DNA from 3 places in the Streptomyces sp. NPDC001070 genome. Region 2 is predicted to be linked to each of the others. Evidence: riboswitches for the same ligand, from Rfam matches in the RefSeq annotation. Region 2 holds a riboswitch; each other region holds the start of a gene.
The links. Region 2 has a riboswitch for cobalamin ahead of ACWDAS_RS08995 (prenyltransferase/squalene oxidase repeat-containing protein). Riboswitches for the same ligand answer to the same signal wherever they lie in the genome.

Region 1: it holds a riboswitch for cobalamin, as region 2 does, so the genes downstream of both, ACWDAS_RS32025 (ribonucleoside-diphosphate reductase subunit alpha) here and ACWDAS_RS08995 (prenyltransferase/squalene oxidase repeat-containing protein) in region 2, are expected to answer to the same signal.
Region 3: it holds a riboswitch for cobalamin, as region 2 does, so the genes downstream of both, ACWDAS_RS29505 (cobalamin biosynthesis protein) here and ACWDAS_RS08995 (prenyltransferase/squalene oxidase repeat-containing protein) in region 2, are expected to answer to the same signal.

Annotation. Positions count from the first base shown of each region.
Region 1 covers NZ_JBSFLB010000031.1:69,953-80,273, forward strand. Annotated here, with positions in the region: gene def (peptide deformylase) at 1-23, shown strand, start outside; gene ACWDAS_RS32015 (hypothetical protein) at 88-876, shown strand; gene ACWDAS_RS32020 (ribonucleotide-diphosphate reductase subunit beta) at 926-1,936, opposite strand; gene ACWDAS_RS32025 (ribonucleoside-diphosphate reductase subunit alpha) at 1,936-4,302, opposite strand; cobalamin riboswitch at 4,430-4,552, opposite strand; gene ACWDAS_RS32030 (helix-turn-helix domain-containing protein) at 4,838-5,809, shown strand; gene mctP (monocarboxylate uptake permease MctP) at 5,868-7,499, opposite strand; gene ACWDAS_RS32040 (DUF3311 domain-containing protein) at 7,496-7,753, opposite strand; gene ACWDAS_RS32045 (GntR family transcriptional regulator) at 7,887-8,666, opposite strand; gene ACWDAS_RS32050 (extracellular solute-binding protein) at 8,892-10,169, shown strand; gene ACWDAS_RS32055 (carbohydrate ABC transporter permease) at 10,268-10,321, shown strand, end outside.
Region 2 covers NZ_JBSFLB010000005.1:293,580-303,900, forward strand. Annotated here, with positions in the region: gene ACWDAS_RS08975 (TetR family transcriptional regulator) at 268-885, shown strand; gene ACWDAS_RS08980 (ferredoxin) at 921-1,154, opposite strand; gene ACWDAS_RS08985 (aldehyde dehydrogenase) at 1,159-2,622, opposite strand; gene ACWDAS_RS08990 (MBL fold metallo-hydrolase) at 2,736-3,740, shown strand; cobalamin riboswitch at 3,803-3,926, shown strand; gene ACWDAS_RS08995 (prenyltransferase/squalene oxidase repeat-containing protein) at 3,954-5,150, shown strand; gene ACWDAS_RS09000 (SCO2322 family protein) at 5,147-5,773, shown strand; gene ACWDAS_RS09005 (CbiQ family ECF transporter T component) at 5,770-6,957, shown strand; gene ACWDAS_RS09010 (ABC transporter ATP-binding protein) at 6,954-8,567, shown strand; gene ACWDAS_RS09015 (ECF transporter S component) at 8,519-9,409, shown strand; gene ACWDAS_RS09020 (steroid 3-ketoacyl-CoA thiolase) at 9,451-10,321, opposite strand, start outside.
Region 3 covers NZ_JBSFLB010000027.1:74,416-84,736, forward strand. Annotated here, with positions in the region: gene ACWDAS_RS29495 (putative cobaltochelatase) at 1-1,982, opposite strand, end outside; gene ACWDAS_RS29500 (cobyric acid synthase) at 2,056-3,567, opposite strand; gene ACWDAS_RS29505 (cobalamin biosynthesis protein) at 3,564-4,556, opposite strand; cobalamin riboswitch at 4,611-4,736, opposite strand; gene ACWDAS_RS29510 (hypothetical protein) at 4,906-5,145, opposite strand; gene ACWDAS_RS29515 (anion permease) at 5,183-6,400, opposite strand; gene ACWDAS_RS29520 (NAD(P)/FAD-dependent oxidoreductase) at 6,726-8,117, opposite strand; gene ACWDAS_RS29525 (class II aldolase/adducin family protein) at 8,235-9,014, shown strand; gene ACWDAS_RS29530 (alpha/beta hydrolase family protein) at 9,071-10,183, shown strand; gene ACWDAS_RS29535 (hypothetical protein) at 10,309-10,321, shown strand, end outside.

The sequences.
Region 1 (10,321 bases), on a different contig from region 2:
ACGAGACCGTCCCGAACGACTGATCGGTCCTGCCGTTAACCTGTTCGTCCCCCGGCATGATCGCGCCGGGGCGAACAGGGGAGGGATATGCGACACAGAGCGCTGGCGGCCGCCGCGGCGGGTGCCGCGGCGATGGTGGTCCTGATGGCGCCGGCCGCGCACGCCGAGGGGCGGGGGGACATCCGCGTCATCAAGACCGTGGTCGACCACGGCACCAACGTGATCGTCGGGACGAAGAAGACCATCGAGTTCCCGATCGCCATGACGATCAGGGACGACTCGGGGGTCAAGCGCGTCTCCGACGTCTCCGCCTTCAGCAGGGCACACGCGGACGGTCCGGTCGACTGGACCGGAACCCGCTGTGAGAAGAAGAGCGCCACCACGTCGGTGTGCACCGCCACGATGAAGATCTACCCGGAGACGATCCATTCGTACGGCGCGGGCAACGCGGGCTGGAACGCCAACCAGGTCGCGGGCGTCTGGCAGGTCAACGCCACAGTGAAGGCGAACGACGGCGACTACTGGATCAGCGACGACATCGCCCGGTTCAAGGTGAAGCGCGCCTCGGTGCTCACCACCGACGCGGGCCCGGAGCCGGTCGCCAAGGGCGGGACGCTCACGGTCAAGGGCAAGCTCACCCGGGCGAGCTGGCAGGACCTGAAGTACCACGGCTTCGCGGGGCAGTCCGTGAAGCTGCAGTTCAAGAAGACCGGTTCCACGAAGTGGAGCACCGTCAAGACGGCCACCACGAGCAGCACCGGTGGCCTGAGCACCAAGGTGACCGCCCCCGCGGCGGGCAGTTGGCGCTGGTTCTTCCCGGGCACGACCACGACGGCCCGGATGACCTCGGCCGCCGACGCGGTCGCCCTGAAGTGACCGCGGGCGGGGTCCGGCCGATCCGGCCGGGCCCCGCCCGTGCGGCTGATCAGAAGTCGTCGTCGAAGGAGACCGTGCCCTCGACCGCCACCTGGTACGCGGAGGCGCGGCGCTCGAAGAAGTTGGTCAGCTCCTGGACGTTCTGCAACTCCATGAAGGAGAACGGGTTCTCCGAGCCGTAGCGGGCCGGCAGGCCGAGGCGCACGAGGCGCTGGTCGGCGACGCACTGCAGGTACTCGCGCATGGAGTCGGTGTTCATGCCGGGCAGGCCGTCGCCGCACAGGTCGCGGGCGAACTGGAGCTCGGCCTCGACGGCCTCCTCGAGCATGGCGGTGACCTGCTTGCCCATCTCCTCGTCGAAGAGGTCGGGCTCCTCCTGGCGGACGGTGTCGACCACGTGGAAGGCGAAGTCCATGTGCATCGACTCGTCGCGGAACACCCAGTTGGTGCCGGTGGCCAGGCCGTGCAGCAGACCGCGCGAGCGGAACCAGTAGACGTACGCGAAGGCGCCGTAGAAGAACAGGCCCTCGATGCACGCCGCGAAGCAGATCAGGTTGAGCAGGAAGCGGCGGCGGTCCGCCTTGGTCTCCAGGCGGTCGATGGACTCCACCGAGTCCATCCAGCGGAAGCAGAACTGCGCCTTCTCGCGGATGGAGGGGATGTTCTCCACCGCGTCGAAGGCGGCGGCGCGCTCCTCCGGGTCGGGGAGGTAGGTGTCGAGCAGCGTCAGATAGAACTGGACGTGCACGGCCTCCTCGAAGAGCTGCCGCGACAGGTACAGCCGCGCCTCGGGGGAGTTGATGTGCTTGTACAGGGTCAGCACGAGGTTGTTGGCCACGATCGAGTCACCGGTGGCGAAGAACGCCACCAGGCGGCCGATCATGTGCTGCTCGCCGGGGGAGAGCTTGGCGAGGTCGGCGACGTCGGAGTGGAGGTCGACCTCCTCCACGGTCCAGGTGTTCTTGATGGCGTCCCGGTAGCGCTCGTAGAAGTCCGGGTAGCGCATCGGACGCAGGGTCAGTTCGAAGCCCGGGTCGAGCAGGTTCTTGGTGGAGCTCATCACTGGCAGGCCTCGCAGGACTCGGGGTTCTCAAGGGAGCAGGCGATCGCGTCGGCGTCGGGCGTCACCTGGACCGGGACGGGGGCGGCCGCGCGGGCGGACTGCGCGATGCGCGTGGCGGGGCGGGAGCGCAGGTAGTACGTCGTCTTCAGGCCCTGCTTCCAGGCGTAGGCGTACATCGAGCTTAGTTTGCCGATGGTGGGCGCGGCCATGAAGAGGTTGAGCGACTGGCTCTGGTCGAGGTACGGGGTGCGGGCCGCGGCCATGTCGATCAGGGCGCGCTGCGGGATCTCCCACGCGGTGCGGTACAGCTCGCGCACCTCGGCGGGGATCCAGTTGAAGCCCTCGACCGAGCCGTTGGACTCGCGCAGCGCGTCGCGGGTCTGCGCGTCCCAGACGCCGAGCTTCTTCAGGTCGGCCACGAGGTAGGAGTTGACCTGGAGGAACTCACCGCTGAGCGTCTCGCGCTTGAAGAGGTTGGAGACCTGCGGCTCGATGCACTCGTACACGCCCGCGATCGAGGCGATCGTCGCGGTCGGCGCGATGGCCAGCAGCAGCGAGTTGCGCATGCCGGTGGCGGCGACGCGGGCGCGCAGCGCCTCCCAGCGCTCGGGCCAGTTCGCCTCGGTCGCGAAGTGGTCCGGGTGCAGGACGCCGCGGGCTGCGCGGGTCTGCGACCAGGCCGGGTGCGGGCCGTGGCGCTCGGCGAGGTCGCAGGAGGCCTCGTACGCGGCGAGCATGATGCGCTCGGCGATCTTCGTGGAGAGCGCCTTGGCCTCGGCGGAGTCGAAGGGCAGCCGCAGCTTGAAGAAGACGTCCTGCAGGCCCATCGCGCCCAGGCCCACCGGGCGCCAGCGCTCGTTGGAGGAGGCGGCCTGGGAGGTCGGGTAGAAGTTGATGTCCACGACGCGGTCGAGGAAGGCGACGGCGGTGCGGACGGTGGCGTCCAGCCGCTCCCAGTCGAGGGAGCCGTCCTCGCCGACGAAGGCGCCGAGGTTGACCGAGCCGAGGTTGCAGACGGCGGTCTCGCCGTCGTTCGTGACCTCCAGGATCTCCGTGCAGAGGTTGGAGGAGTGGATGACGCGGCCGGGCTCGGCGGTCTGGTTGGCGGTGCGGTTGGATGCGTCCTTGAAGGTCATCCAGCCGTTGCCGGTCTGAGCGAGGGTGCGCATCATACGGCCGTACAGCTCGCGCGCCGGGATGGTCTTGCGGGCGAGCCCCGCCGCCTCGGCCTCGCGGTAGGCGGCGTCGAACTCCTCGCCCCACAGGTCGACCAGTTCGGGCACGTCGGCGGGGGAGAACAGCGACCACGGGCCGTCCGCGTCGACGCGGCGCATGAACTCGTCCGGGATCCAGTGCGCCAGGTTGAGGTTGTGGGTGCGGCGCGCCTCCTCACCGGTGTTGTCGCGCAGTTCCAGGAACTCCTCGATGTCCGCGTGCCAGGTCTCCAGGTAGACGCAGGCCGCGCCCTTGCGGCGGCCGCCCTGGTTGACGGCGGCGACGGAGGCGTCCAGGGTGCGCAGGAACGGGACGATGCCGTTGGAGTGGCCGTTGGTGCCGCGGATCAGCGAACCGCGGGATCGGATGCGGGAGTACGACAGGCCGATGCCGCCGGCGTGCTTCGACAGCCGGGCCACCTGGTGGTAGCGGTCGTAGATGGAGTCCAGCTCGTCCAGCGGGGAGTCCAGCAGGTAGCAGGAGGACATCTGCGGGTGCCGGGTGCCGGAGTTGAAGAGCGTGGGGGAGCTGGGCAGGTAGTCCAGCCGGCTCATCAGGCCGTACAGCGCCGCGACCTCGTCCACCGAGCGCACGGTGTGGTCCTCGGCCAGGCCGCAGGCCACGCGCAGCATGAAGTGCTGCGGGGTCTCGACGACCTGACGGGAGATCGGGTGGCGCAGCAGGTAGCGGCTGTGCAGGGTGCGCAGGCCGAAGTAGCCGAAGCGGTCGTCGGCCCCGTCGGCGAGCGCGCCGTCCACGAGAGAGTCGAGGCGCTCGGCGTGCGCGGCCACGAACGCGGCGGTGCCGTCGGCGATCAGGCCCTCGCGGTGGCCGACCGCGATCGACGCGGAGAAGGAGACCGCGCCCTCGCCGGCCGCCTCCTCCGCGATGGCGGCGCTCAGCAGCCGGGCGGCGAGCCGCGAGTACTGCGGGTCCTCCGCGATCAGCCCGGCGGCGGCCTCGGTGGCCAGCGCCCGCAGTTCGGCCTCGTCCGCCGCGGCGCTGCGGCCGCGCAGGGCGGCGGCGGCGACCCGGCCGGGGTCGGTGTCGGGGAGGTCCGCGGTCAGTTCCGTCAGGATGCTCAGCAGACCGGTTCCCGGTGAGACGGGGTCCGATGCGGTGGCGGGTGCGGCGGGCGCGATGGTCACGTGTGCTCTCTCCCTCGTACGGCGGCGACGCGCGGGGGAGCGACGGGGCGCACGCAGGGCAGGGCATGCCGCGGCGCGTCCGCCGGCCCAACCCGCGAGGCCCGGACACTTCACCGTCCGGACGGCGCGCCGGACGGTGCCGTCGGCAGGTACTCGGACTCGCGGGCATGCCTCAAGGCGCCCGCACACCGTTGCGGGGCAGTCCCGGATTCCCACCGGCTTCCCCTGCGGCGACAGCGGAGTTGAGCATACATCTAGTGGCGCCCGCCCGTGACGCCACCAGATGTTGTGCCGATGCGGTTACAGAGCGCCGGACTCAGACGTGCCAGTCGTGGCCGTCGCGGGAGTCGTGGACATGGCCGGTCAGGGCGGCGAGCGCCAGGGCCAGGAAGAAGACCAGTGCGGTGACGGTGGCGAGGACGGTTTCCATGCCTTCGACTGTGCTCCTCGCGCGGCCCCACCGGGAGTGGCAGGACTGTCGCACTCCCTCGAAATCCTGCCACCGCCCCGGCTGGGGTTCTGCCATGCTGGACGCATGCTGCAGAACGTCGCCGCGGTGCTGCTCGACGGTGTCCACCCCTTCGAACTTGGCGTGGTCTGCGAGGTGTTCGGACTCGACAGGTCGGACGACGGCCTGCCGGTGTACGACTTCGCCGTGGCGTCCGCGGAGGGCCCCGCGCTGACGTCGGCCGCGGGGTTCACCATCGGCACGACGCACGGGCTGGAACGGCTGGAGGAGGCCGACCTGGTCGCGGTGCCCGCCGGCGACTCCTATGTGCACCGGGAGTATCCGCCGGAGCTGCTGCGGGCGCTCAACCGAGCGGTCGACCGCGGGGCGCGGGTGCTCAGCGTGTGTTCGGGCGTCTTCGTGCTGGCCGCGGCGGGCCTGCTGGACGGCCGCCGCTGCGCGGTCCACTGGCGGCACGCGGAGGAGCTGGCGCGGCGCTATCCGCTCGCCCGGGTGGAGCCCGACGTGCTGTACGTGGACGAGGACCCGGTGATCACCTCGGCCGGCACCGCCGCCGGGATCGACGCGTGTCTGCACCTGGTCCGCAAGGAACAGGGCAGCGACGTGGCCAACGCCATCGCCCGGCGCATGGTGGTGCCCCCGCACCGCGAGGGCGGCCAGGCGCAGTACATCGACCGCCCGCTGCCGCCCGCGCGGTGCGACACCGTGGGCGACGTCCTGGCGTGGATGGAACGCCACCTGGACCGCGAGGTGACCGTCGACGAGCTGGCCGCCCGGGCGCACATGTCGCCGCGCACCTTCGCGCGCCGCTTCCAGCAGGAGACCGGCACGACGCCGTACCGCTGGCTGCTCGGCCAGCGCGTGCTGCTGGCCCGGGAGTTGCTGGAGGGCACCGACGAGACGGTGGACGCGGTCGCCGCCCGCGCCGGTTTCGGCAACGCGGCGACGCTGCGCCACCACTTCGCCCGCTGGGTGGGCACCACCCCGCAGGCGTACCGCCGCACCTTCCGCCGCCCCGAGCAGGCCCGTACGGCATGACGACGGGCCGCCGCCCCGTCCCAGGGCGGCGGCCCGCGATCCGTGGCCGGTGCGGTGGTCAGTGACCGGCGACCACCGGCAGGTCCTTCTGCACGCCCGGGTCGCCGGCGTCGGCCGTGAAGTCGCCCTCGGCCGTCTCATCGACGCCCTCGGGGGCCTTGACGGCCTTGAGGACGAAGGTGAGGACGACGGAGACGACCACGTTGAGCACGAAGGCGGTCAGGCCGATGTAGCCGATCTGCCCGATGACCGGGATGGTGTCGGAGGAGCCGCCGAAGTGCTTCTGGGTCGGGCTCGCGACACCGTAGGCCACCCAGGTGCCGTAGATCATGCCGACCGCCCAGCCCGCCAGCAGCGCCCAGCGGTGGAGCCAGCGGGTGAACAGGCCGCCGACCAGGGAGGGGAAGGTCTGCAGGATCCAGATGCCGCCCAGCAGCTGGAAGTTGATCGCGACCGTCTTGTCCATGGTCAGGACGAAGACCAGGGCGCCGACCTTGACCAGCAGCGAGACCAGCTTGGAGACCTTGGTCTCCTGCTCGGGGGTGGCGTCCGGCTTGAGGAAGTCCTTGTAGACGTTGCGGGTGAAGAGGTTGGCCGCGGCGATCGACATGATGGCTGCCGGCACCAGCGCGCCGATGCCGATCGCGGCGAAGGCCACGCCCGCGAACCAGGACGGGAACATGTTCTCGAACAGCTGCGGGATGGCCAGCTGCCCGTTGTAGCCCTTGACCCCGGCACCGACACCGCTGGCCAGCGCCATGAAGCCGAGCATCGCCAGCAGGCCCAGCATCAGCGAGTACAGCGGCAGGACGGTGGTGTTGCGGCGGATGACGTTCCGGCTGCGGCTGGAGAGCACGGCGGTTACCGAGTGCGGGTACATGAACAGCGCGAGCGCCGAACCAAGCGCCAGCGTGCCGTACGCCCACTGCGCGGTGTCGCCCGGGGCCAGGGCCCCGCGCGGCTTGCCGGTGACCGGGTTGACCTGCGCGTAGGCGTCGCCGGCCTTGGCGAAGATGTCGTCGAAGCCGCCCAGCTTGATCGGGATGTAGATGATCGCCACCGCGATGACGATGTAGATCAGCGTGTCCTTGACGAACGCGATCAGCGCCGGCGCCCGCAGACCCGAGGAGTAGGTGTACGCCGCCAGGACACCGAAGGCGATCAGCAGCGGCAGGTCCTTGACGAACCAGTTGGACGACTCGCCGCCGCCCACGCCCATCACGTCCAGCACCGCCTGGATGCCGACCAGTTGCAGCGCGATGTACGGCATCGTGGCGAGGATGCCGGTGACCGCGACGGCCAGCGACAGGCCCTTGGAGCCGAAGCGTCCGCGCACGAAGTCCGAGGTGGTGACGTAGCCGTGCTTGTGCGAGACCGACCACAGGCGCGGCAGGAAGGTGAAGATCAGGGGGTAGACCAGGATCGTGTACGGCACGGCGAAGAAGCCCGCCGCCCCCGCCGCGTAGACCGCCGCCGGGACCGCCACGAAGGTGTAGGCCGTGTACAGGTCGCCGCCCAGCAGGAACCAGGTGATCCAGGAGCCGAAGCTGCGGCCGCCCAGGCCCCACTCGTCCAGGTGCAGGGCGTTGTCGGCCTTGCGCCAGCGGGCGGCCAGGAAGCCGAGCACCGTGACGACCAGGAAGAAGAAGATGAAGACGGCGAGCGCGACGCCGTTGACTCCGTCCTTCACTTGGCGGCCTCCTTCCGTGCCCGCTCCTCACGACGGACCAGGACGTACGCGGCGTACGTCAGTCCGGAGGACAGGAACACCCACAGCATTTGGTACCAGTAGAAGAAGGGGATGCCGATGAACTCCGGGGTCAGCTTCGCGTACGAGCCGACCCAGAGCATCGCGACAAAGGGAATGACGAGGCAGACACCGGCGATCACGCGTGTGGGGGTGACCACCGGTGGCCGCTCGGAGGTTCCGGATGGTTCGGACATTGCTACGGCTCCGTCCTGATCTCTTACTCCTGTGTAATGCGCAGGCAATCTAAAGTCAGGACGGGAGGCACGTCACTACCTGCCCGCATTGCGGTATGGAAACGATCTACTAGGCCCGGGAACCGCTTGGTGGCTACGGACGTTGCAGGCGAGCCACGAACTTGTAGCGGTCGCCGCGGTAGACCGAGCGCACCCACTCCACCGGTTCGCCGTCCGTGTCGATGGAGTGCCGGGAGAGCAGCAGCATCGGCAGCCCGACGTCCGTGCCGAGCAGGCCCGCCTCGCGCGGGGTGGCGAGCGAGGTCTCGATGGTCTCCTCGGCCTCGGCGAGACGGACGTCGTAGACCTCGGCGAGCGCGGTGTAGAGCGAGGTGTACTTCGCCAGGCTGCGGCGCAGCGCCGGGAAGCGCTTGGCCGACAGATGGGTGGTCTCGATGGCCATCGGCTCGCCGTTGGCCAGGCGCAGGCGCTCGATGCGCAGCACGCGGCCGCCGGCCTTCATGTCCAGCAGCTCGGCCAGCCGGTCGTCGGCGGTGATGTAGCCGATGTCCAGCAGCTGGGAGGTCGGCTCCAGGCCCTGGGCGCGCATGTCCTCGGTGTACGAGGTGAGTTGCAGCGCCTGGGAGACCTTGGGCTTGGCGACGAAGGTGCCCTTGCCCTGGATGCGTTCCAGCCGGCCCTCGACCACCAGCTCCTGCAGCGCCTGCCGCACGGTGGTGCGTGAGGTGTCGAACTCGGCGGCCAGGGTGCGCTCCGGCGGCACCGGGGAGCCGGGGGGCATCGTCTGGGTCAGTTCGAGTAGATGGCGCTTCAGGCCGTAGTACTTGGGCACCCGCGCGGTCCGTCCGGCCGCGGCTGAGGCTGCCTCCGCGGTCTCCGTCACCGCCGCGCCGGCCTCGCCGTCGGTCTCCATCGCCTCTGCTCCCGAGTGCTGTCGTGCTGCCGTCACCGGCTCCTCCGTCGTTCGCGGCTCACATCGTGGCACGGCCCGGGCTCATATCGCGTTACGAGCCCAGATGTCGGTCCGGTAACGGACGCGTCCGGTGCTCTTATACACCCTTGACACCCCTAAAGGTCTAGGCCAAGCTTCGGGCACTGGTCTACACCACTTGGTACTCACTGCCCTGGGGAGGGTGTTGTGAAGCGCAAGCTGATCGCGGCGATCGGTGTCGCCGTCATGGTCGCCGGCGTTGCGGCCTGCGGTTCGGACGACAAGGGCTCCGACAAGGCCGCGGCGCCTAAGGAGATCACCGTCTGGCTGACGGTCGACGCACAGAAGAACTGGCCCGAGCTGGTCAAGCAGGCGGACGACGCCTTCACGGCCAAGCACAAGGGCGTGAAGATCCACCACGAGTACTACGAGTGGACCGCCAAGAACCAGAAGCTCGACGCCGTCCTCGCCACCAAGAGGGTGCCGGACGTCGTCGAGATGGGCAACACCGAGACCCTCGGCTACCTGGTCAAGGGCGCCTTCGCGCCCATCGACAAGAGCAAGTTCGAGAACTCCGGCGACTGGCTGGACGCCCTCGAGGGCTCGGTGACGTACAACGGCAAGACCTACGGCGTGCCTTACTACGCCGGTGCCCGCGTCGGCACCTGGCGCAAGGACGTCGCCAAGTCGGCCGGCGTCACCAAGACCCCGGCCACCTGGGCCGAGCTGACCGACGCGCTCGACAAGATCCAGAAGAAGAACGGCGGCAAGTTCTCCGCCTGGTACCAGCCCAGCCGTGACTGGTACACCGCGCTGGCCTTCGTCAAGGACGCCGGCGGCGACGTGGCCAAGGAGGACGGCGGCAAGTGGACCGCCACCCTCTCCGACCCGAAGTCCATCGAGGGCCTGAAGACCTGGAAGGGCGTCCTCGACAAGTACTTCCACGGCGACAAGAACAAGGACGAGTCCGACCGCTACATCGTCTACGGCCAGGGCAAGTCCGCGCTCATCTACGGCGCGAGCTGGGAGGGCGGCGCCGCCGCCGACCCGAAGACCGACAAGACCGGCAAGCTGAAGGACAACCTGGAGACCTTCGCGCTGCCCGGCCCGAACGGCGACCTGCTGCCGAACTTCATCGGCGGCTCGGACCTGGTCATCCCGGCCAAGTCCGCGGCCCAGGACCTCGCCGCCGACTGGATCAACGGCTTCACCGACACGGCCGCCCAGAAGGTCCTGATCTCCAAGGGCAACCTGCCCAACGCCAAGTCGCTGCTCGCCCCGCTGAAGGACGACCCGGCCACGGCCGCCTCGGCCCGCGCCAACGAGAACACCTGGTTCGTCCCGACCGCCCCGGGCTGGCTGCAGGTCGAGAAGAAGCAGATCCTGCAGAACATGCTGAACGACATCGCCGTCGGCAAGGCGTCCATCGAGGACGCGACCAAGTCCGCCGACGAGCAGATCAACGCGGTGATCAACGCCGGCTGACCGGCACACGGGCAACACAGTGATCGACGCCGGCCGGCCGCCCCAGGGCGGCCGGCCCCGGCGCGACGCCAGGGACTGGAGTAGCCGAGGAGCACATGATGAGTGCCGTTGACACACCTCTCGACAAGGTGCCGCGCTCGCGGCCGGCGGGA
Region 2 (10,321 bases):
AGGTGATTCGCGCCACGCCCCGCGGGGCCGCGCGGAGCACGGGTTTCCCGGGGCGGTTCGCTTTGTGCGCGTTGCGTGTGTGCGGGTCGTTTTCGCTTTCTGTCGGGGGGTGGGGTGCAGGCGGCAGCCGACCGCGCCGGACACCCCCGCCCCCGCAACCAGAACGCACCCGAACACAGCCCGGCCCCGCATGGCGGCATCGCGGTAATCTGGAAACCGTTTCCGCACGGCGTACGGCACACGGCGCACAGATTCGGATTGGGACAGATGACCGCAGCTCCTCAGCCGTCCCCGGTGCCGCTGACCGAGCGTCAGGAAGCCCGCCGCCGCCGCATTCTGCGCACCAGCGCCGAGCTCGCCGTACGGGGCGGCTTCGACGCCGTCCAGATGCGGGAGGTCGCCGAGCAGTCGAACGTCGCGCTCGGCACGCTGTACCGGTACTTCCCCTCCAAGATCCATCTCCTCGTCGCGACGATGCGGGACCAGCTCGAGCGCCTGCACGAGGCCCTGCGCAAGCGCCCGCCCTCGGCGACGGAGCCGGCCGACCGGGTGGCGGAGACGCTGATGCGCGCCTTCCGCGCGATGCAGCGGGAGCCGCACCTGGCGGACGCCATGGTGCGGGCGCTGACCTTCGCGGACCGTTCCGTCAGCCCGGAGGTGGACGCCGTGTCCCGGCTGACGACCGCGATCATCCTCGACGCGATGCGGCTGGACGGACCGCCGGGGCCCGAGCTGCTCTCGGCGGTCCGGGTCATCGAGCACACCTGGCACTCGGCCCTGGTCACCTGGTTGTCCGGGCGTGCCTCGATCGCCCAGGTGAAGATCGACATCGAGACCGTCTGCCGTCTCATCGACCTCACCGACCCGCGTCGCGCGAGGCCCTGAGGGCCGGTCCGGGCCCGCGCGCCGCCGGGCCGCGTTCACTCCTCGGGCGGGAAGACGGCCTCGCCGGAGTCGGCGAGGGTGATGCTGATGGCCTCGACCGGGCAGCCCTCCGCCGCCGCGAGCAGCGCCTCCGCGGCGTCGGTGTCCGGGACCGCGGGGTGGGACTGCCGGGCGGAGTCGAGGGTGAAGCCGCCCGGCGCGGAGTTCACGCACATGCCCGAGCCGATGCACACGCCCCGGTCGACCTCGATGTGCCAGCGGTCTCCCACGGGGTCAGCCCTCCCAGCCGGCGGGGAGGTGGATCATCTTGTGCTCCAGGTACTCGCCGAGTCCTTCGGGGCCGAACTCCCGGCCGAGCCCGGAGTTCTTGTAGCCGCCGAAGGGGCCGAGCATGTCGAGGCTGAAGGTGTTGACGTTGTAGGTGCCCGTGCGCACCCGGCGGGCGATGTCGATGCCGTGCTCGACGTCGCCGGTCCACACGCTGCCGGACAGGCCGTAGTCGGAGTCGTCGGCGATGCGGACGGCCTCGTCCTCGTCCTCGTACGGCAGCAGGCAGATCACCGGGCCGAAGATCTCCTCGCGGGCGATGCGCATGGAGTTGGTGACGTCGCCGAAGAGGGTGGGCTCGACGTACCAGCCGGTGGGCTGCGCCTGCGGGCGGCCGCCGCCGGTGAGGACCTTGGCGCCCTCCTGCTGGCCCAGGGCGATGTAGTCCAGGGAGCGCTGCTGCTGGCGCCGGGCGACCAGCGGGCCGACCTGGGTGGCGGGGTCGAGGGGGTCGCCGACGACGAGGGCGGAGGCGGCGGCCGCCAGGCGCTCGGCGGCCTCGTCGTAGCGGGAGCGCGGGGCGAGGATGCGGGTCTGGGCGACGCAGGCCTGGCCGTTGTTCATCCAGGCCGCCTGAACGATGCCGGGCACCGCGGTGTCCAGGTCGGCGTCGGCCAGGATCAGCGCCGCGGACTTGCCGCCGAGCTCCAGCGTGACGCGGGTGAGGTTGCGGGAGGCGACCTCCATGACGCGCTTGCCCGCCGTGACCGAGCCGGTGAAGGAGACCTTGTCGACGCCGGGGTGGCCGACCAGGTACTCGCTGACCTCGCGGTCGGCGGGCAGGATCGACAGCACGCCCTCGGGCAGCCCCGCCTCGGCCGCGATCTCGCCGAGCACGTACGCGTCGAGCGGCGACTCCGGCGACGGCTTGAGGATCACGGCGCACCCGGCGAGCAGTGCCGGGGCGAGCTTGGCGGCGGCGGTGAACTGGGGGACGTTCCACGGCACGACGGCCGCGACGACGCCGGCCGGCTCGCGGCGCACGATGATCGGGCCGAGCACCCCGGCGCGCCGTTCCTCCCAGGTGAAGCCGCGCGCCACGGTGATCGCGGCGTCCCACACCATCATCGCGCCGAGCGCCTGGGCCAGCACGCTCCAGGAGTAGGGCGAGCCGTTCTGGGAGCTGATGACGCGGGCGATCTCCTCGTGGCGTACCGCGATCGCGTCCTTGATCCGGGTGACGACGGCGATCCGCTCGTCGAGCGTCATGCGCGGCCACGGTCCCTCGTCGAAGGCCGTGCGGGCGGTGGCGACCGCCCGGTCGACGTCCTCGCGGGAGGCATGCGGCACCCGGGCGAAGATCCGCTCGGTGTGGGGCGAGACGACCTCGATGGTGGCGGTGCCGAGCGGGTCCACCAACTCCCCGCCGATGAAGAGCTGTCCGTGTTCGACGATCGCGTTCCCGTCCATCTGTCCCGTCCCGCCTCTGGCTGATGCCTCGTCAGAAAGTGACTCTGCTTCAGAACTGATACCAGTTCTAGTTATGGTGGGCAATGCATGCGACGCTGCGGAGAGGGGACCTCATGGAGCACGGCGACGGCATCTGGAGCATCCCGGTCCCGATCCCCGACAACCCCCTGGGCCACACGCTGGTCTACGTCGTCGACACCGACCGCGGCCCCGTCCTGATCGACACCGGCTGGGACGACCCCGCCTCCTACGACGCCCTCGCCCACGGGCTCACCGCCCTCGGCACCTCCGTCGCCGACGTCCACGGCGTGCTCATCACCCACCACCACCCCGACCACCACGGCCTGTCCGGCCAGGTCCGCGAGGCCTCCGGGGCCTGGATCGCCATGCACGCCGCCGACACCGCGATCGTCCGCCGGGCCCGCGGCGCGGAGCCGGGGCTGTGGCTGGACTACCTCGCCGCCAAACTCGCCGCCGCCGGCGCCCCCGAGGAGCACCTCGCCCCGCTGCGGGCCGTCCGCGCCGAGCGCCGCGCCGGACCCGTACCGGGACTGCGGCCCGCCCTCCCCGACCGCGAGATCGTCCCCGGCGAGCGGGTGCCGCTGCCCGGCCGCGCCATCCGCGCGATCTGGACCCCGGGCCACACCCCGGGCCACGTCTGCCTCTTCGAGGAGAGCGGCCGCCGCCTCTTCTCCGGCGACCACCTGCTGCCCGAGATCTCCCCCCACATCGGCCTGTACGAGGACCCCGACGAGGCCACCGTCAGCGACCCCCTGGGCGACTACCTCGACTCCCTGGAACGCGTCGCCCGGCTGGACCCGGCCGAGGTGCTGCCCGCCCACAAGTACCCCTTCGCCGACGCCGCCGCCCGCGTGCGCGAACTGCTGGACCACCACACCGCCCGCCTCGCCTCCCTGCGCGCCCTGGTCTCCGCCGCGCCGCGCACCCCCTGGCAGCTCGCCGAGGCCATGCAGTGGAACCGTCCCTGGGAGCAGATCCCCTTCCCCTCCCGCAACATCGCCGTCGCCGAGGCCGAGGCGCACCTGCGCCGCCTGGTCAAACTCGGGCACGCGGAGCCCGTACCGGGATCGGATCCGGTCGCGTACACGGCGGTGTGAGCCAGACCGCACAGGCCGGGCGCTGCACGGGGCCCGGTCCCGGCTAAGGTGTGCTCGACACATCCAAGTCCAATCACGTCCGTGTGGGGGAAGCCGGTGCGAATCCGGCGCTGACCCGCAACCGTGAGCCGTCCCCGCCCGGGGAGGGCCCAGCCGGAGCACCCGCGCGGACGGGAGCGGCTCTTCCGTCGAGGTATACGGAGCCGGAGCCCGGTGCCGTTACCGCGCGCCCGCGTCCGGCTGCGCAACCGCTCACCCGAAAGGCACCACCCGATGCACCTGCGCCGCACCGCCGCGGCCGCCCTGGCCGCCTTCAGCCCGCTCCTCATCGCCGCGTCCCCGTCGCCGTCGCCCGCCAAGGCGCCCGCCGCGCTGTACGGCCACGCCGACCCGACGTACGACGGCGTGTGGCGCCAGTCGTACGCGCTGCTGGCGCTCCACGCGGCCGACGCGGACCCGGCAGGGGACGCGGTGGAGTGGCTCGCCAAGCAGCAGTGCGCGGACGGCGGCTTCGCCTCCTACCGTCCCGACCCGACGGCGCCCTGCGACCCGAAGGCCGAGGACACCAACGCCACCGGCATAGCCTTGCAGGCCCTCGCCGTCCACGGTCAGGACTTCGCGGTCAAGCGCGGCGCCGAGTGGCTCGCCAAGGTGCAGAACCGCGACGGCGGCTGGTCCTACAACCCGGGCGGCGCCTCCGACGCCGACTCCACCGGCGTCGTCATCGGCGGCCTCAAGGCGGCCGGGACCGACGTCAAGTCCGTCACCACCGACGGCATGTCGCCCTACGACGCGCTGCGCTCGCTCCAGTTGGCCTGCGGCAAGAAGGACGGCGGCGCCTTCGCCTACCAGCCCGACGCCAAGTCCGGCGCCCTGGCGGCCAACGCCAAGGCCACCGCCGACGCCGTGCGCGGCGCCGAGGGCGCGGGCTTCGTCGTCGAGGCCCCCGACCGCGACGTCGCGGTGCGCGGCGAGTGCGGCGGCAGCGCCTCCGACGCCGGCGCCGCCTGGCTCGCCGGCCGGCTCACCGCGGGCGGCAGCCACCTCGACGCCGTCACCCCGGGCTCCGACAGCAAGACCCCGGACTTCGGCGCCACCGCCGACGCCGTCATCGCCCTCGCCGCCGGGGGGCACCTCGACGCCGCCAAGGGCGCGTACAACTGGCTCGCCGCCAACTCCGGCGCCTGGGCCAAGGACAACCCCACCGCCCTCGCCCAGCTCGCCCTCGCCGCGTACGCCACCGGCAACCCCACGCGGGACCACATCACCCGGCTCAGCGCCCTCGGCCCGGTCGCGGAGCAGAAGTCCGACTCCTCGGGCGGCAGTTCGGTGTGGTGGATCGTCGGCGCGGGCCTGGTCGCCGGCATCGGTATCGGCGTCCTGCTCACCGGCCGGAAGCACCGGCTGTGAAGCGGCCGCCCCTGGCGGCGGCGGCACTCCTCCTGGCCCTGGTGGCCGCCCTCGTCGCGACACCCGCGCACGCGGCCACCTACCGGTACTGGTCCTTCTGGCAGCGCGACACGGCCGGCGGCGCCTGGACGTACGCGCAGACCGGCCCCGCCCTCAGCCGCCCCGCCGACGGCACCGTCGAGGGCTGGCGCTTCGGGGTCAGCCCCGACGCCGGCTCGGCCGCCCGCCCCCGGGGAACGGCCCGCTTCGCCGCGATCTGCGCCGGCACCCCGGCCCGCGCGGGCAGCAAGCGCGTCGCGCTCCTGCTCGACTTCGGCACCGCCGCCGGCGCGCCCCCCGCCCGCACCGCCTGCGCCCGCGTCCCGTCCGGCGCCACCTCCGCCGACGCCCTCGCCGCCGCCGCTCCCCCGCTCCGCTACAACTCCGCGGGCCTCGTCTGCGCCATCGCCGGCTACCCCGCCACGGGTTGCGGCGAGCAGGTCACCGACGACGCCGCGGCGCCCGCCGCTCCGGCCCCCTCCTCCGGCCCCTCCCTCGGCACGTACGGCGCCGCCGCCGCGGTCCTCGCCGTCGCCGCGGCCGCCGTCTGGCAGGCCCGGCGCCGCCGGAACGAGCGCCCATGACCGCGGGGACGCCTCTGCCGTGGCCCCGCGGCGCCACGGGCCGGGGCCCGCGCCGCCGGCGGACGGGAACGCCGCGGCCCGCCAGAGAGCAGGGACCGCGGCGCGACGCGCCCCACGGCGCCGGGCGGCGCGGACCGCACGCGGGGGCGTGGTGGCTGTGGGCGCTGGGGCTCGCCACGGCCGCCTCGCGCACGACGAACCCCGCGCTGCTCGCGCTGCTCGCCGCGGTCGCCGGGTACGTCGTGGCCGTGTGCCGCGTGCCGGACGCGCCCTGGTCGCGGTCGTACGCCGCGTTCCTCCGCCTGGGCCTGGTCGTCCTCGCCATCCGGCTCGCCTTCGCCGTCGTCCTGGGCTCGCCGGTCCCCGGTACGCACACCGTGCTGACCCTCCCCGAAGTGCCGCTCCCCCACTGGGCGCAGGGGGTCCGCCTCGGCGGCCGGGTCACGGCGGAGGGGTTGTGGTTCGCGTTCCGGGAGGGCATGCGGCTGGCCACCCTGCTGGTGTGCCTGGGGGCCGCCAACGCCCTGGCCAACCCCTCCCGCCTCCTCAAGTCGCTGCCGGGCGCCCTGTACGAGGCGGGCGTGGCCGTCGTCGTCGCCATGACCTTCGCGCCGCACCTGGTCGCCGACGTACGCCGGCTGCGGGCGGCGCGCCGGCTGCGGGGCCGGGCGGACAAGGGCGTACGGGCCCTGCTGCAGGTCGGCCTGCCCGTCCTCGAAGGCGCCCTGGAGCGGTCCGTCGCCCTCGCCGCCGCCATGGACGCCCGCGGCTACGGCCGTACGGCGAAGGTGCCGCCCGCCGTGCGCCGGGCCACCGTCGCGCTCACCCTCGGCGGGCTGCTCGGACTGTGCGCGGGCACGTACGCGCTGCTCGCCGCTGAGGGCGCCGCCTACGGGCTGCCCCTGCTGCTGGCCGGCCTGGCCGCCGCCGTGGCGGGGCTGCGCCTGGGCGGGCGCCGCTCCGTCCGCACCCGCTACCGCCCCGACCCGTGGGACGGGACCGCGTGGCTGATCACCGCCTCGGGCGTGGCCGTCGCCGCGCTGACCGTCTGGGCCGCCGCGGCCTCCCCCGCCGGCCTCAACCCGCCCGCGGTACCTCTGACCGCGCCGTCGCTGCCGCTGTGGGCCGCGGCCGCCGCCCTGCTGGGGCTGCTGCCAGCACATCTGAAGGGAGCCCGCCCGTGATCCGCTTCGAGCAGGTCTCCGTCACCTACGACGGCGCCGCCGCGCCCGCCGTCGCCGGCGTCGACCTGACCGTCCCCGAGGGCGAACTCTGCCTGGTCGTCGGGCCCTCGGGCACCGGCAAGTCCACCCTCCTCGGCGCCGTCTCCGGCCTCGTACCGCACTTCACCGGCGGCACCCTCACCGGCCGGGTCACCGTGGCCGGGCACGACACCCGCACCCACCGGCCCCGCGAACTCGCCCACGTCGTCGGCACCGTCGGCCAGGACCCGCTCGCGCACTTCGTCACCGACACCGTCGAGGACGAACTCGCCTACGGCATGGAGTCGCTCGGCGTCGCCCCCGACGTGATGCGCCGCCGCGTCGAGGAGACCCTCGACCTGCTCGGCCTCGCCGATCTGCGCGACCGGCCGATCAGCACCCTGTCCGGCGGGCAGCAGCAGCGGGTGGCCATCGGCTCCGTCCTCACCGTCCACCCCCGGGTGCTGGTGCTGGACGAGCCGACCTCCGCGCTCGACCCCGCCGCGGCCGAGGAGGTGCTCGCCGTGCTGCAGCGGCTCGTCCACGACCTGGGGACGACCGTGCTGATGGCCGAACACCGCCTGGAGCGCGTCGTGCAGTACGCCGACCAGGTCGTCCTCCTGCCGGGCGGCGGCGCCGCGCCGGTCGCCGGCCCGCCCGCCGAGGTCATGGCGGCCTCCCCGGTCCATCCGCCGGTCGTCGCGCTCGGCCGGCTCGCCGGCTGGTCCCCGCTGCCGCTGTCCGTACGCGACGCCCGCCGCGCCGCCGCCCCGCTGCGCGAACGCCTCGCCGGCCGCACCCCGTCCGCGCCGCCCGCGCTCCCGCCCGGCGAACCCGTCGCCGCCGTCTCCGGTCTCACCGTCCGCCGCGGCCGCGTCGAGGCGCTGCGCGGGGTCGGCCTGACCGTACGGCCCGGCGAGACCGTGGCCCTCATGGGCCGCAACGGCGCCGGCAAGTCCACCCTGCTGGCCACTCTCGCCGGCATGCACGCCCCCACCTCGGGGACCGTGACCGTAGGCGGACTCGAACCGTCCCGCACCAGGCCCGCCGAACTGATCCGCCGCGTGGGCCTCGTCCCGCAGGACCCCCGCGACCTGCTGTACGCGGACACCGTCGCCGCCGAGTGCGCCGCCGCCGACGCCGACGCCGACGCGCCCCCCGGCACCTGCCGCGCCCTGGTCGGCGAAGTGCTGCCGGGCGTCACCGACGACACCCACCCGCGCGATCTGTCCGAGGGGCAGCGCCTCGCGCTCGCCCTCGCCGTCGTACTGACCGCCCGGCCCCCGCTGATCCTGCTCGACGAGCCGACCCGCGGCCTGGACTACGCCGCCAAGGCCCGGCTCGCCGCCCACCTGCGCGCGCTCGCCGCGGACGGCCACGCCATCGTCCTGGCCACCCACGACGTCGAACTCGCCGCCGAGCTCGCCCATCGCGTCGTCGTCCTCGCCGACGGCGACCTCGTCGCGGACGGCCCCACACCCGACGTCGTCGTCTCCTCCCCCGCCTTCGCCCCGCAGGTCGCCAAGGTGCTCAGCCCGCTGCCCTGGCTGACGGTCGCCCAGGTCGAGGCGGCCCTGGCGGCGACGGCGTGAGCGCGCGTCCGCCCCGCGCCGTCCGGCTGGGCAAGCGGGCCGTCGTCGCCCTCACGCTGGTCTCGGTGATCGGCGTCGCCGCCTTCGGCTGGCCGCTGCTCGCCGACCCCGGGTCGGGCCTCGCCCACAGCGGCGACGCGCCCTGGCTGTTCGCGGCCCTGCTGCCGCTGCTGATCGCCGTCGTCATGGCGACCATCGCCGACGACGAGGAGGGCCTGAGCGCCAAGTCCGTCGCCATGCTGGGCGTGCTGGCCGCCGCGGGGGCCGCGTTGCGTCCGCTCGGCGGGGGCACGGCCGGCATCGAGCCCATGTTCTTCCTCGTCGTGCTGGCCGGCCGGGTCCTCGGTCCCGGTTTCGGCTTCTCGCTGGGCGCGGTGACGATGTTCGCCTCCGCCCTGCTCACCGGCGGGGTCGGGCCGTGGATGCCGTTCCAGATGCTCTCCATGGGCTGGGTGGCGCTCGGCGCGGGCCTGCTCCCCGGCCCGGGCCGGCTGCGCGGCCGCGCCGAACTCGCCGTCCTGGCCGGCTACGGCGCGGTGTCCTCGGTCGCGTACGGCACGGTCATGAACCTGCAGGGCTGGCCGTACATCGGCGGGCTGTCCTCCGGCGTCTCCTTCGTACCCGGCGACACGCTGTCGGCCAACCTGGGCCGCTTCGTCGCGTACTGCCTGGCCACCTCGCTGGGCTGGGACCTGCCCCGCGCCGCGCTGACCGCGGTCCTGGTCCTCACCCTCGGCCCGTTCGTCCTGCGCGCCCTGCGGCGGGCCACCCGACGCGCCGCGTTCGGCGCGCCGGTGGCCTTCGACGGGGAGGCCGCCGGCGGGCCGCCGCGGTCGGGCTGACGACCCGGCGCGGCGGCCCGACGGGCGCCGCTGCCCGCGGCTCAGATCCGCTGGATGATCGTCCCTGTCGCCAGCGCGCCGCCCGCGCACATCACGACGAGCGCGAACTCCTTGTCCACACGCTCCAGTTCGTGCAGGGCGGTGGTGATCAGCCGGGCGCCGGTGGCCCCCACCGGGTGGCCGAGCGCGATGGCGCCGCCGTTGACGTTGACCTTCTCCAGGTCCTGGTCGAAGACCTGGGTCCAGGACAGCACCACCGAGGCGAAGGCCTCGTTGATCTCGACGAGGTCGATGTCGTTCAGCGTCATGCCGGCCTTGCCGAGCACCGCGCGCGTGGCGTCGATCGGGCCGTCCAGGTGGTAGTGGGTGTCCGCGCCGACCAGCGCCTGCGCCACGATCCGGGCCCGCGGCCGCAGTTTGAGCGCCCGCGCCATCCGCTTGGACGCCCACATCACTGCCGCCGCGCCGTCGGAGATCTGCGAGGAGTTCCCGGCGGTGTGCACGGCCGTCGGCATGATCGGCTTCAGCCCGGCCAGCGCCTCCACGCTGGTGTCGCGCAGTCCCTCGTCCCGGTCGACGAGGCGCCACATGCCCTGGCCGGCGAGCTGCTCCTCCTCCGTGGTGGGCACCTGAACGGCGAAGGTCTCCCGCTTGAAGCGCTCCTCGGCCCAGGCCCGCGCAGCCCGCTCCTGCGAGATCAGCCCGAGCCGGTCCACGTGCTCCCGGGTCAGCCCGCGGCGCCGGGCGATGCGCTCGGCCGCCTCGAACTGGTTGGGCAGGTCCACGTTCCACTCGTCCGGGAAGGGCTTGCCGGGCCCGTGCTTGGACCCACTGCCCAGCGGCACCCGCGACATGGCCTCGACGCCGCAGCCGATCCCGATGTCGATCACGCCGGCCGCGATCATGTTGGCG
Region 3 (10,321 bases), on a different contig from region 2:
AGTGCCGCGACGCTGTCCGCGCGCAGCTCGTCCAACGTCACTGCCGTGCCCCGCAGTTCACGTGCCAGCTCGCCGGCGAGGCCGAGGCGCACCGGCCCGGACTCGCAGTCGACGACGACCGAGGCGGCGCCCTCGGCCGCCAGCAGACGGGCGGCCCGCCCGGCCAGCGCCACGGGCTCCGGCCCGCCGGTCGCCCGGCCGTCGGTGACGACCACCAGCAGCGGCCGGCGTGAGGCGTCCCGCAGCCGCTCCACGCGCAGCACGTCGTGCGCCTTGAGCAGCCCGGCGGCCAGCGGGGTGCGGCCGCCGGTCGGCAGTCTCTCCAGGCGCGCCGCGCCCGCGTCGACCGACGAGGTCGGCGGCAGCGCGAGCTCCGCCGTCGCGCCGCGGAAGGTGATCAGGCCGACCTTGTCGCGCCGCTGGTAGGCGTCCAGCAGGAGTGAGAGCACCGCGCCCTTGACGGCGCTCATGCGCTGCCGGGCGGCCATCGAGCCGGAGGCGTCGACGACGAAGAGCACCAGGTTGCCCTCGCGCCCTTCCCGTACGGCCTCGCGCAGGTCGTCCCGGCGGATCACCAGGCCCGGGCCGCCGCGTCCGCGCGCCCGCTGGTGCGGGGCGGCGGCGTGCACGGTCGCGGCGAGGTGCAGCTTGGACAGGGTGCCGCGGGGGCGCCGGGCGCCGGTCGTCCGTCCGTGCGCCGTACGGGCCCGGGAGCGGCGCCCCGCGGCGCCCTCGCCGAGGCCGGGAACGGTCAGGGCGCGGGCCTTGAACGGCTCGGCCGCCGGTACCGCGGCCCGTTCCCCGGCGCCGCCCGGGGCGGCCTCCGCGGTCCCGGCCGGCTCCGCCGATTCGGCCGGCTCCCTGGGCGGGGTGATGTCCGGGGTGCCGCCGTCGCCCGGGGGCGGCGTGCCGCCGCCGTCGGGGCCGCCGCCGTCAGGACCGGGATCCGGGTCCGGGTCGTCGTCCTTGCCGCGGTTGCGCTCCAGGGTCTCGTCGAGCTTGTCCTCGTCCAGACCGGGCGCGTCGAAGGGGTTGCGGCGGCGCCGGTGCGGCAGCGCGAGCAGCGCGGCCTGCCGCACGTCGGCGTCGGTCACCTCGGTGCGCCCGCCCCAGGCCGCCAGCGCGGTCGCCGTCCGCGCCATGACGATGTCCGCGCGCATCCCGTCCACCTCGAAGGCCGCGCAGGTCGCGGCGATCTGCCGGAGCGCGCCGTCCCCGAGCCGCACCGACGGCAGCAGCGCCCGCGCCGCCGCGATCCGCTCCCGCAGCTCCCGCTCCTCGGCCCGCCACGCGGCGGCGAATCCGGCCGGGTCCGCGTCGTAGGCGAGGCGCCGCCGGACGACCTCCACCCGCTCGTCGGTGTCCCGGGACGCCGCGACCTCCACGGTGAGACCGAAGCGGTCCAGCAACTGCGGGCGCAGCTCGCCCTCTTCGGGGTTCATCGTGCCGACGAGGAGGAAGCGCGCCGCGTGACGCACGGAGACGCCCTCCCGCTCGACGTAGGACGCGCCCATGGCGGCGGCGTCGAGCAGCAGGTCCACCAGGTGGTCGTGGAGGAGGTTGACCTCGTCCACGTACAGCACCCCCCGGTGCGCGTCGGCCAGCAGCCCGGGCTCGAAGGCCTTCACACCCTCCGCCAGGGCCCGTTCGATGTCCAGGGCGCCGACGAGACGGTCCTCGGACGCCCCGACCGGAAGCTCCACCATCCGCGCCGCACGGCTCTCCAGGCCGCCGTCCGGGCCGTGCGGCCCGTCCGGGCACGCCGGGTCCGGTGCCGCCGGGTCGCAGCTGAACCGGCAGCCGGGCACGACCTCCACCGGCGGCAGCAGCGCCGACAGCGCGCGTACGGCGGTCGACTTGGCGGTCCCCTTCTCACCGCGCACCAGCACACCGCCCACCGCCGGGCTGACCGCGTTCAGCAGCAGCGCCAGCCGCAGATCCGCCATCCCGACGATCGCGGTGAAGGGATAAGAGGTGCTCACGCGGCCTCCTCGGTCGAACGGTCACAGCGGCAGTGCTCACGGGCGGCCCGGGGCCGGTGCCCCGTCGGGGTGCTCACGGCGCACCCGGGGGGACGAAGGGCAACCCTGCAGGGGGGCCCTGCTCGATGAGGCGCAGGAGGGCGCCGGTGTCGGCGTGCTCCTCGATCAGGTCGCCCAGCCGGTCCAGCTGCTCCTCGCGGAGCGCGGCGAAGGCCGTGTCCGGGGCGGGCACGAAGCGCCGTCCGGCGGCCTTCGCGACCCGGCGCAGGAAGGCGCGGCGGAAGCCGTCGCTCTCCAGGGAGCCGTGCCAGTGGGTGCCCCAGACCGCGCCGGTGCGGCAGCCGTCCAGGAAGGGCTCGTCGCCGCCGCGGACGTCGGCGACGCCGTGGTGGATCTCGTACCCCTCGACCGGTTCGCCGTACGCCTTCCCGCAGGGCCGGGCCAGGGTCTTCTCCACGGCGAAGCGGACCCGCACCGGCAGCAGGCCGAGCCCCGGCACCGTGCCCGCCCGCGACTCGACGTCGTCCTCGATGGACTCGGCGAGCATCTGGAAGCCGCCGCAGATGCCCAGCACCGGGCGGCCCTGGGCGGCCCGGCGCGCGACGGCGTCGGCGAGTCCGCGCTGCCGCAGCCACTCCAGGGCCTTGACGGTGCCGCGCGTGCCGGGGAGGACGACAAGGTCGGCGTCGGCCAGCTCCTCCGGCCGGTCGACGAAGCGGACGACCACGCCCGGCTCGGCGGCGAGTGCGTCCACGTCCGTGAAGTTCGACATCAGCGGCACCGCCGCCACGGCGACCCGCAGGATGTCCTCGCCGTGCGGCGCCGCCGTGGCCGACTCGCGGACCGTGCCGCGCAGCGACACCCGCAGCCCGTCCTCCTCGTCGATGCCGAGGCCGTGCCGGTACGGCAGCACCCCGAAGAAGCCGCGCCCGGTCAGCCCGCGCAGCATCTCCAGACCGGGCTCCAGCAGGGACACGTCGCCGCGGAACTTGTTGACCAGATAGCCGCACACCAGGGCCTGGTCCTCCGGGCTCAGCAGCGCCGTCGTCCCGAAGAACGAGGCGAACACCCCGCCCCGGTCGATGTCGCCGACGACGACCACCGGGAGCCGGGCGGCCCGCGCCAGGCCCATGTTGACGATGTCGCCCTGCCGCAGGTTGATCTCCGCGGGGCTGCCGGCGCCCTCGCAGATCACCGCGTCGTGGCGGCTCCGCAGCTCCTCCAGGCAGCCGGTGACGGTCTCCAGCAGCTTCGAACGCCGCCCGTTGTGGTAGCCGCGGGCGCTCATCTCGCCCACGGGCCGGCCCAGGAGGACGACCTGGCTCGTCCGGTCCCCGCCGGGCTTCAGCAGCACCGGGTTCATCAGCGCCGAGGGCTCCACCCGGGCGGCCTGGGCCTGCATCGCCTGGGCCCGGCCGATCTCGGCGCCCTCACGGGTCACGTACGAGTTCAGCGACATGTTCTGCGCCTTGAACGGCGCCACGGACACACCCTGCCGCGCCAGCCACCGGCAGATCCCCGCGGTGACGACGCTCTTGCCCGCGTCGGACGTGGTTCCGGCGACCAACAGGCCCCCGCCGCTCATGCGCGCCTCCTCCGGCTCCGGGCGACCGCGCCCCACGTCAGGCGCCCGCCCACCGCGACCGCCAGCGCCAGCGCGCCGACCCGCCGCGACAACCGCGCCGCCCGTTCGATGTCCCCTACCTGCACCGCCCGGTTCCCCGCCCCCAGCACGGGCCGGTGCTCCACCCGTCCGCCATAGGCAAGCGTCCCCCCGAGGCGCACGCCCAACGCCCCCGCGAACGAGGCCTCCACCGGACCGGCGTTGGGGCTGGGGTGGCGCCCCCCGTCCCTGCGCCACGCACGCCACGCGCCACGGGGGTCGGGCCCGGCCAGCACCGTGAGCGCGGCGGTCAGCCGGGCACCGGGGAATCCGGCCACGTCGTCCAGCCGGGCCGCCGCCCAGCCGAAGCGACGGTGCCGTGGCGACTTGTGGCCGACCATCGCGTCGAGGGTGTTCACCGCCCGGAAGCCCACCAGCCCGGGGACGCCGCCCAGCGCGCCCCACACGAGCGCGCCCACGACGGCGTCCGAGGTGTTCTCCGCGACGGACTCCACCACCGCGCGGGCCAACTGGGTCTCGTCCAGCGCCTGCGGGTCGCGGCCGCACAGATGGGGCAGCCGCTCGCGCGCCCCCTCGGTGTCCCCGGCCGACAGGGCGGCGCCGATGGCGCGCGCCTCCCGTACGAGGGAGGTCCCGCCGAGTACGGCCCAGGTCGCCACCGCGGTGAGCGCGGCGGACCCGGGAGCGGAGCGGCGCACCGCGCGTGTGAGACCGGCCGCGGCCGCCACCGCGCCGCCCGCGCACAGCGCCGTGTGGAGGGCGCCCCGCCCGCGGTGGTCGCGCCACAACGCGTTTTCGAGTGCGGCGGCCGCGCTCCCGAACGCCGCCACCGGGTGACCGCGACGCGGGTCGGCGAGGGTGAGGTCGGCGAGCCAGCCGAGGGCGGCACCGGCGGCGAAGGCGCACGGCGCCGCGGCGCCGGTGTCGGGTGAACGGCCGGAGCCGCGCATCACAGGAGTCCTCACTCAGGGTCCGCGCCCTGGTTCGACGTGACCGGCGACGAGAGTCTCCTGGCTCCCGGATCGGCGGCACCCCCGGCCTTCCAGCCCCTGTTCGGGCCGTGGCCATGGGCGGGGGTCCGCTCCCCGGTGACAGTGGCGGGACCGCGCCGGATTCGCACCGGACTTCCTCTCCTGCCGCCGTTTGGCGGTTCCGATACCACCACGCGCCGCTCCGGCCCGTCAACTCACCGCGACGACCCCGGGAAAAGAAGAAACCCCAGCTCACGGTCGGATGACCGGGAGCTGAGGTCAACTTCACACGGTGCCGCGCCACGCGGCGCGGTGCGGGACCGCGGCGTCAGGCGACGATCAGGAAGATCCCGTACGCCACGGCAGCCGCGCAGAGCGCGAAGCACGCGTACGCGCCGGTGCGGGCCAGGACGGTCGAGCCGCCGGCGGAGCCGGTGCCCGCCTCGCCGGCGGCCGCGCCCTGCTTGGACAGGCCCACGATGCCGAGGGTGAACAGGCCGACGAGTCCGACGGTCACGGCGAGGCTGACGCCGAAGACGGAGCCGAGGGCAGCCCAGTCGATGTGCATGATGCTGGTTCCTTCCGGTGCCGGTGCGGCGCCGCCGTCAGGCGGAGGCCTGGGCGGGGTCGGCGTCGACGGTGACGGCGGTGAGACCGGCGGGCGGCGGGATCACCGCGGCGATGGCCGTGGTGATGACGCCCGGCTCCCCGGCTGTGCCGTGGGCCTCGTTGACGTTGGTGTGGTCGACGGGCTTGCGGCGCGAGGCGATCCAGATCGCGGTGCAGGCGGCGAGTGCCAGGACGGCGACCGCGGTGACGCCCAGGTCTCCCTGGTCGGCCAGGAGCGCGGCACCCGCCGCGACCAGGCCCGCGGCCGGAAGGGTGAGCCCCCACGCGGCGAACATGCGGCCCGCGGTGCTCCAGCGGACGACGCCGCCCTTGCGGCCGACGCCGGCGCCCATGACGGAGCCGGAGCAGACCTGCGTGGTGGAGAGCGAGAAGCCGAGGTGCGAGGAGGCCAGGATGACGGCGGCGGCGCCGGTCTGGGCGGCGAAGCCCTGCGGCGGCTGGATGTCGGTGATGCCCTTGCCCATGGTGCGGATGATCCGCCAGCCGCCGATGAAGGTGCCGAGGGCGATGGCCATGCCCGCCGACACGATGACCCACAGCGGCGGGTCGGAGTCGGGGGCGACGACGTTGCCCGCGATCAGGGCGAGGGTGATGACACCCATGGTCTTCTGTGCGTCGTTGGTGCCGTGCGCGAGGGAGACCAGACCGGCCGAGGCGATCTGCCCGGCCCGGTAGCCCTTGGCGGTGGCGGCCGGGTCGGTGTTGCGGCCGATGCGGTAGGTCAGGCGGGTCGCCAGCATCGCGGCGACACCGGCGACCACCGGGGCGCAGACGGCCGGGATCAGGACCTTCATGACGACCGCGTCACCGTTGATCGAGCCGAAGCCCGCCGAGGCGACGGAGGCGCCGATGAGGCCGCCGAACAGTGCGTGGGAGGAGCTGGAGGGCAGGCCCGCCAGCCAGGTCAGCAGATTCCAGACGATGGCGCCGACGAGCCCCGCGAAGATCACTTCGGGCCTGATGCCCGCGCTCTCGTCGAGGATGCCGCCGGAGATCGTCTTCGCCACCTCGACGGAGAGGAAGGCACCGACGAGGTTGAGCGCGGCGGACATGGCCACCGCCGTCTTGGGCTTGAGTGCGCCAGTGGAGATGGTGGTCGCCATCGCATTGGCGGTGTCGTGGAAACCGTTCGTGAAGTCGAACACGAGTGCGGTAATGATCACGATTCCGATCAGGAGCGTGATGTGTTCCATTGACCCAGGCATTCGTTCGATCGGACAGTGGCGGTGGCGACCGTACGGAGTCTGGATGAACGGAAGGTGAACGAGGGGCGGCGCGGCGGTGCCGGTGCGTGCGGAGGGTGTGACCCGGGATGTGTTTCGCCCTGTAATCCAGCCCTTTGCGAGCTTCTGCCGCACCGCATCGGTGCCGCCGAAGAGATCCTGGTCACGCGATCCGGGGCGCACCCCGCCCCGAGCCCCGCCTCCCCAGCCGCAGCCCGCATCCTTGCGCCCGAAGGGCGCGAGACGAACCCGCCCCCATCCACCCGCCGGCACCGGACATACCGGCCGGGTGCACCTAGTGGCGGCCCGAGATGCGGTCCGCGATCCGGGCGACGCGGTCGGTCTCCACGCTGCGGCCCGTCTGCTCGCGGCGGTCGGCGGCGCGGTAGGCCGCGTACAGCCCGTGGACGCCGATCCACCGGAAGGGCTCGGGTTCCCAGCGGCGCACGCGGTGGTGCACCCACGGAAGGGCCGTGAGCTCCGTGCCGTGCGCCTGCCCGGAGTCCAGCTGCACGAGGTCCCGCAGCGTCCGCGCCGCGAGGTTCGCGGTCGCGACCCCACTGCCGACGTAGCCGCCGGCCCACCCGAGGCCGGTCGAACGGTCCAGCTCGACGGTCGCGCACCAGTCCCGCGGTACGCCGAGCACCCCGGACCAGGCGTGGTCGATCCCGACCCGACCCGTGGTGGGGAAGAAGCGCACCAGGATCTCGCGCAGCGCCTCGATCGTCGCCGCCTGCGTGCGCCCGTCGTTGTCCGTGCGCGAACCGAAGCGGTAAGGCACCCCGCGCCCGCCGATGGCGATCCGGTCGTCGGCGGTGCGCTGCGCGTACATGTACGCGTGCGCCATGTCGCCGAGCGCCTCCCGGCCCTCCCAGCCGATGGTGTCCCAGACGTCCGCGGGCAGCGGCTCCGTGACGACCATCGAGGAGTTCATCGGCAGCCAGGACCGCTTCTGGCCCTTGATCGCGGCGGTGAAGCCCTCGGTGCAGCGCAGTACATAGGGGGCGCGCACGCTCCCGAACGGGGTGAGCGCGTGCTTCGGCTTGACCTCGGTCACCGGGGTCGACTCGTGGATCACCACACCGAGCGCCTCCACCGTCCGGGCCAGCCCCTGCACCAGCTTCACCGGGTGGATGCGGGCACCGTGCGGCGTCCAGGTGCCGCCGGCCGTCCCGGCCACCCGGATCCGAGCGGCGGACTCGGCCGCGCCCAGCAGCAGCCGGTCCTTCTCGCCGAAGGCGACCTCGGTCTCGTGGAACGCCCGCAGCCGGGCCAGCTGCGCGGGGGAGTGGGCGACCTCCAGCACGCCGCCCTTGTGGATGTCCGCGTCGATGCCCTCCTCGGCGGCGACCCGGATCACCTCGTCCACGGTCTCGTTCATCGCGCGCTGCAGGGCGACGGCTGCGTCACGGCCGTGCAGCCCGGCGTAGCGGTCGCGGCCGGCGATGCCGTTGTACAGCCAGCCGCCGTTGCGGCCGGAGGCGCCGTAGCCGCAGAAACGCTGCTCCAGGACGACGATCCGCAGGAAGGGCACGGCCTTCTTCAGGTAGTACGCGGTCCACAGTCCCGTGTAGCCCCCGCCGACGATGCAGACGTCGGCGGTGGTGTCACCGGGCAGCGGCTCACGCGGGACGGGGAGTCCCGACTTCGCGTACCAGAAGGAGATGCCGCCGTTGACCGTGGTCATGGTGCCCCTGCAATTCGTATGCGTGATCGGTCCTGATGGTGTGCCGGGACGTTACTGTGCCCTCGGAGCGTGCGGCAACGGTCAACCTGTCAGGATCAGCGCTCGGAGGTGGCACGGATGTCGGTGCGGAACGCGGTGGGGCGGGCCTGGTCGGAGCTGGTGGACACGGCCTGCCGCTCGGTCGACGACGGCCTGGTGGTCGGTACGTCCGGCAATGTTTCGGTGCGGGTGGGCGACGACCTCGTGCTCGTCACCCCCAGCGGCGTGCCCTACCACCGGCTCGGCCCGGACGACACGGTCGGTGTCGACCTCGACGGCAAGCAGGTGCTGGGCGAGCTGCGCCCGACCAGCGAGCTCGCGATGCACCTGGCGATATACCGGCACACCGACGCCGGCGCCGTGGTCCACACGCACGCCGTCCACGCCACGGCCGTCTCCACCCTCCTGTACGAGCTGCCCGCCATCCACTACATGGCCGCCGCCCTCGGCGGCCGCATACGCGTCGCCGACTACGCCACCTACGGCAGCGAGGAACTGGCCGCCAACGTCCTGCGCGCACTGCGCGACCGCACGGGCTGTCTGCTGCGCAACCACGGCACCATCGTCTACGGCGACGACCTCGAGCAGGCCTACGACCGCACGGCCCAGCTGGAGTGGATGTGCCAGGTCTGGCTCGCCGCCCGCTCGGTCGCGGGGTTCTCCCCCTCCCTGCTCTCCAAGCGCGAACTCGCTCGCGTGGCCGAGAAGCTGCGGGAGTACGGCCAGCCCGGCGACGAGGAGCACGGGGTGTTCGAGGAGCACGAGCCGCACGAGGCCGACGGGCACCACGGGGCCGCCCGGGCCGACGTCCCCCGGCCCCGTGAGGCCCCTGAGGCCGGCGAGGACGGGCGGAGCTGAGCCCGGACGGCCCCGCCCACTGGCCGCCCCGTGCGACCGCGCCGACACTGGAACGGATGCGCCTCACCACCGCGGCGGCCCTCGCCGCCACGACAGCGTTCGGTGCCGGGGCGGCCGCGGTGGCGGCCGGGCGGCATGTGTCCGAGCTTGCCCTGCGGCCGACCGCGACCGGCGTCGACCCGGACCCGCTCACCGTCCACTCCGTGACCGCCCAGGAGATCACCCTCACCAGGACCCTGGGCAGCGGCCGGCGCGGTCTGCACGGCCTCATCGCCGCCGGGGTGCACGCCACCGTCGGCGAGGTGCTGACGACGGCTCCCGACTCGGTGACCCGCCGTCTGGTACGCATCAACCGCGGCGCCGTCGCCGCGGGCGACCGGGTGCGGCTCACCCCGCAGGTCCACATCGGCACCCCCGGCTCGGCCCTCGGCCTGGAGTTCCGCGACGCCGAGATCCCCGCCGAACTCGGCCTGCTGCCCGCCTGGTTCGTGCCCGGGGCCCGTGACACCTGGGTCGTCCTCGCGCACGGCCTCGGCACCGGCCGCGAGCTCGGCATGAACGTCATGCCGTTCCTGGCCAAACTGCGCCTGCCCGTCCTCGCGTTCGCCTACCGCAACGACGCCGGCGCGCCTCCGTCCTGGGACGGCATCGGCCACCTCGGCGACTCCGAGTGGCGCGACCTCGACGCGGCGATGCGCTACGCGGTCCGGCACGGCGCGCGCCGGCTGGTGCTGCACGGCTGGTCCACCGGCGCGACGATGGCGCTCCGCGCCGCCTGCCACTCCCCGCTGCGCACCCTGGTGTCCGGGATGGTCCTGGACTCACCGGTACTCGACTGGCAGAGCACGGTACGCGCCGCCGCGGCCGCCCGGGGTGCGCCCCGCGCGCTGCTGCCACTCGGGGTGCGCGCCGCGGAGGGCCGCACCGGCCTGCACGCGGAGCGGATCGCCGACGCCGCCGCCCCCGACCGGCTGGACGTCCCCGCCCTCGTCTTCCACGGGCCGGACGACACGCTCGCCCCCTGGGGCCCGGCCCGCCAACTCGCCCGGCTGCGCCCGGATCTCGTCACGCTGCACGCGGTCAGCGGCGCCTCGCACGCGGCGATGTGGAACGCGAACCCCTCAACATACGAGGAGGCTCTCCGCCGCTTCCTCACCCCCCTCCTCTGACGCCCGCCATACCCCTCCTTTATATGCGGACAAAACATTATCTCTGCCATCATTCCGCTCGGGGTCAATCCCTGTGCGGGGACGCTCGTTTGGGTTTCCGGGTGCTCACCCGCAAGACTGCTCCCGTGACGTCCCGTA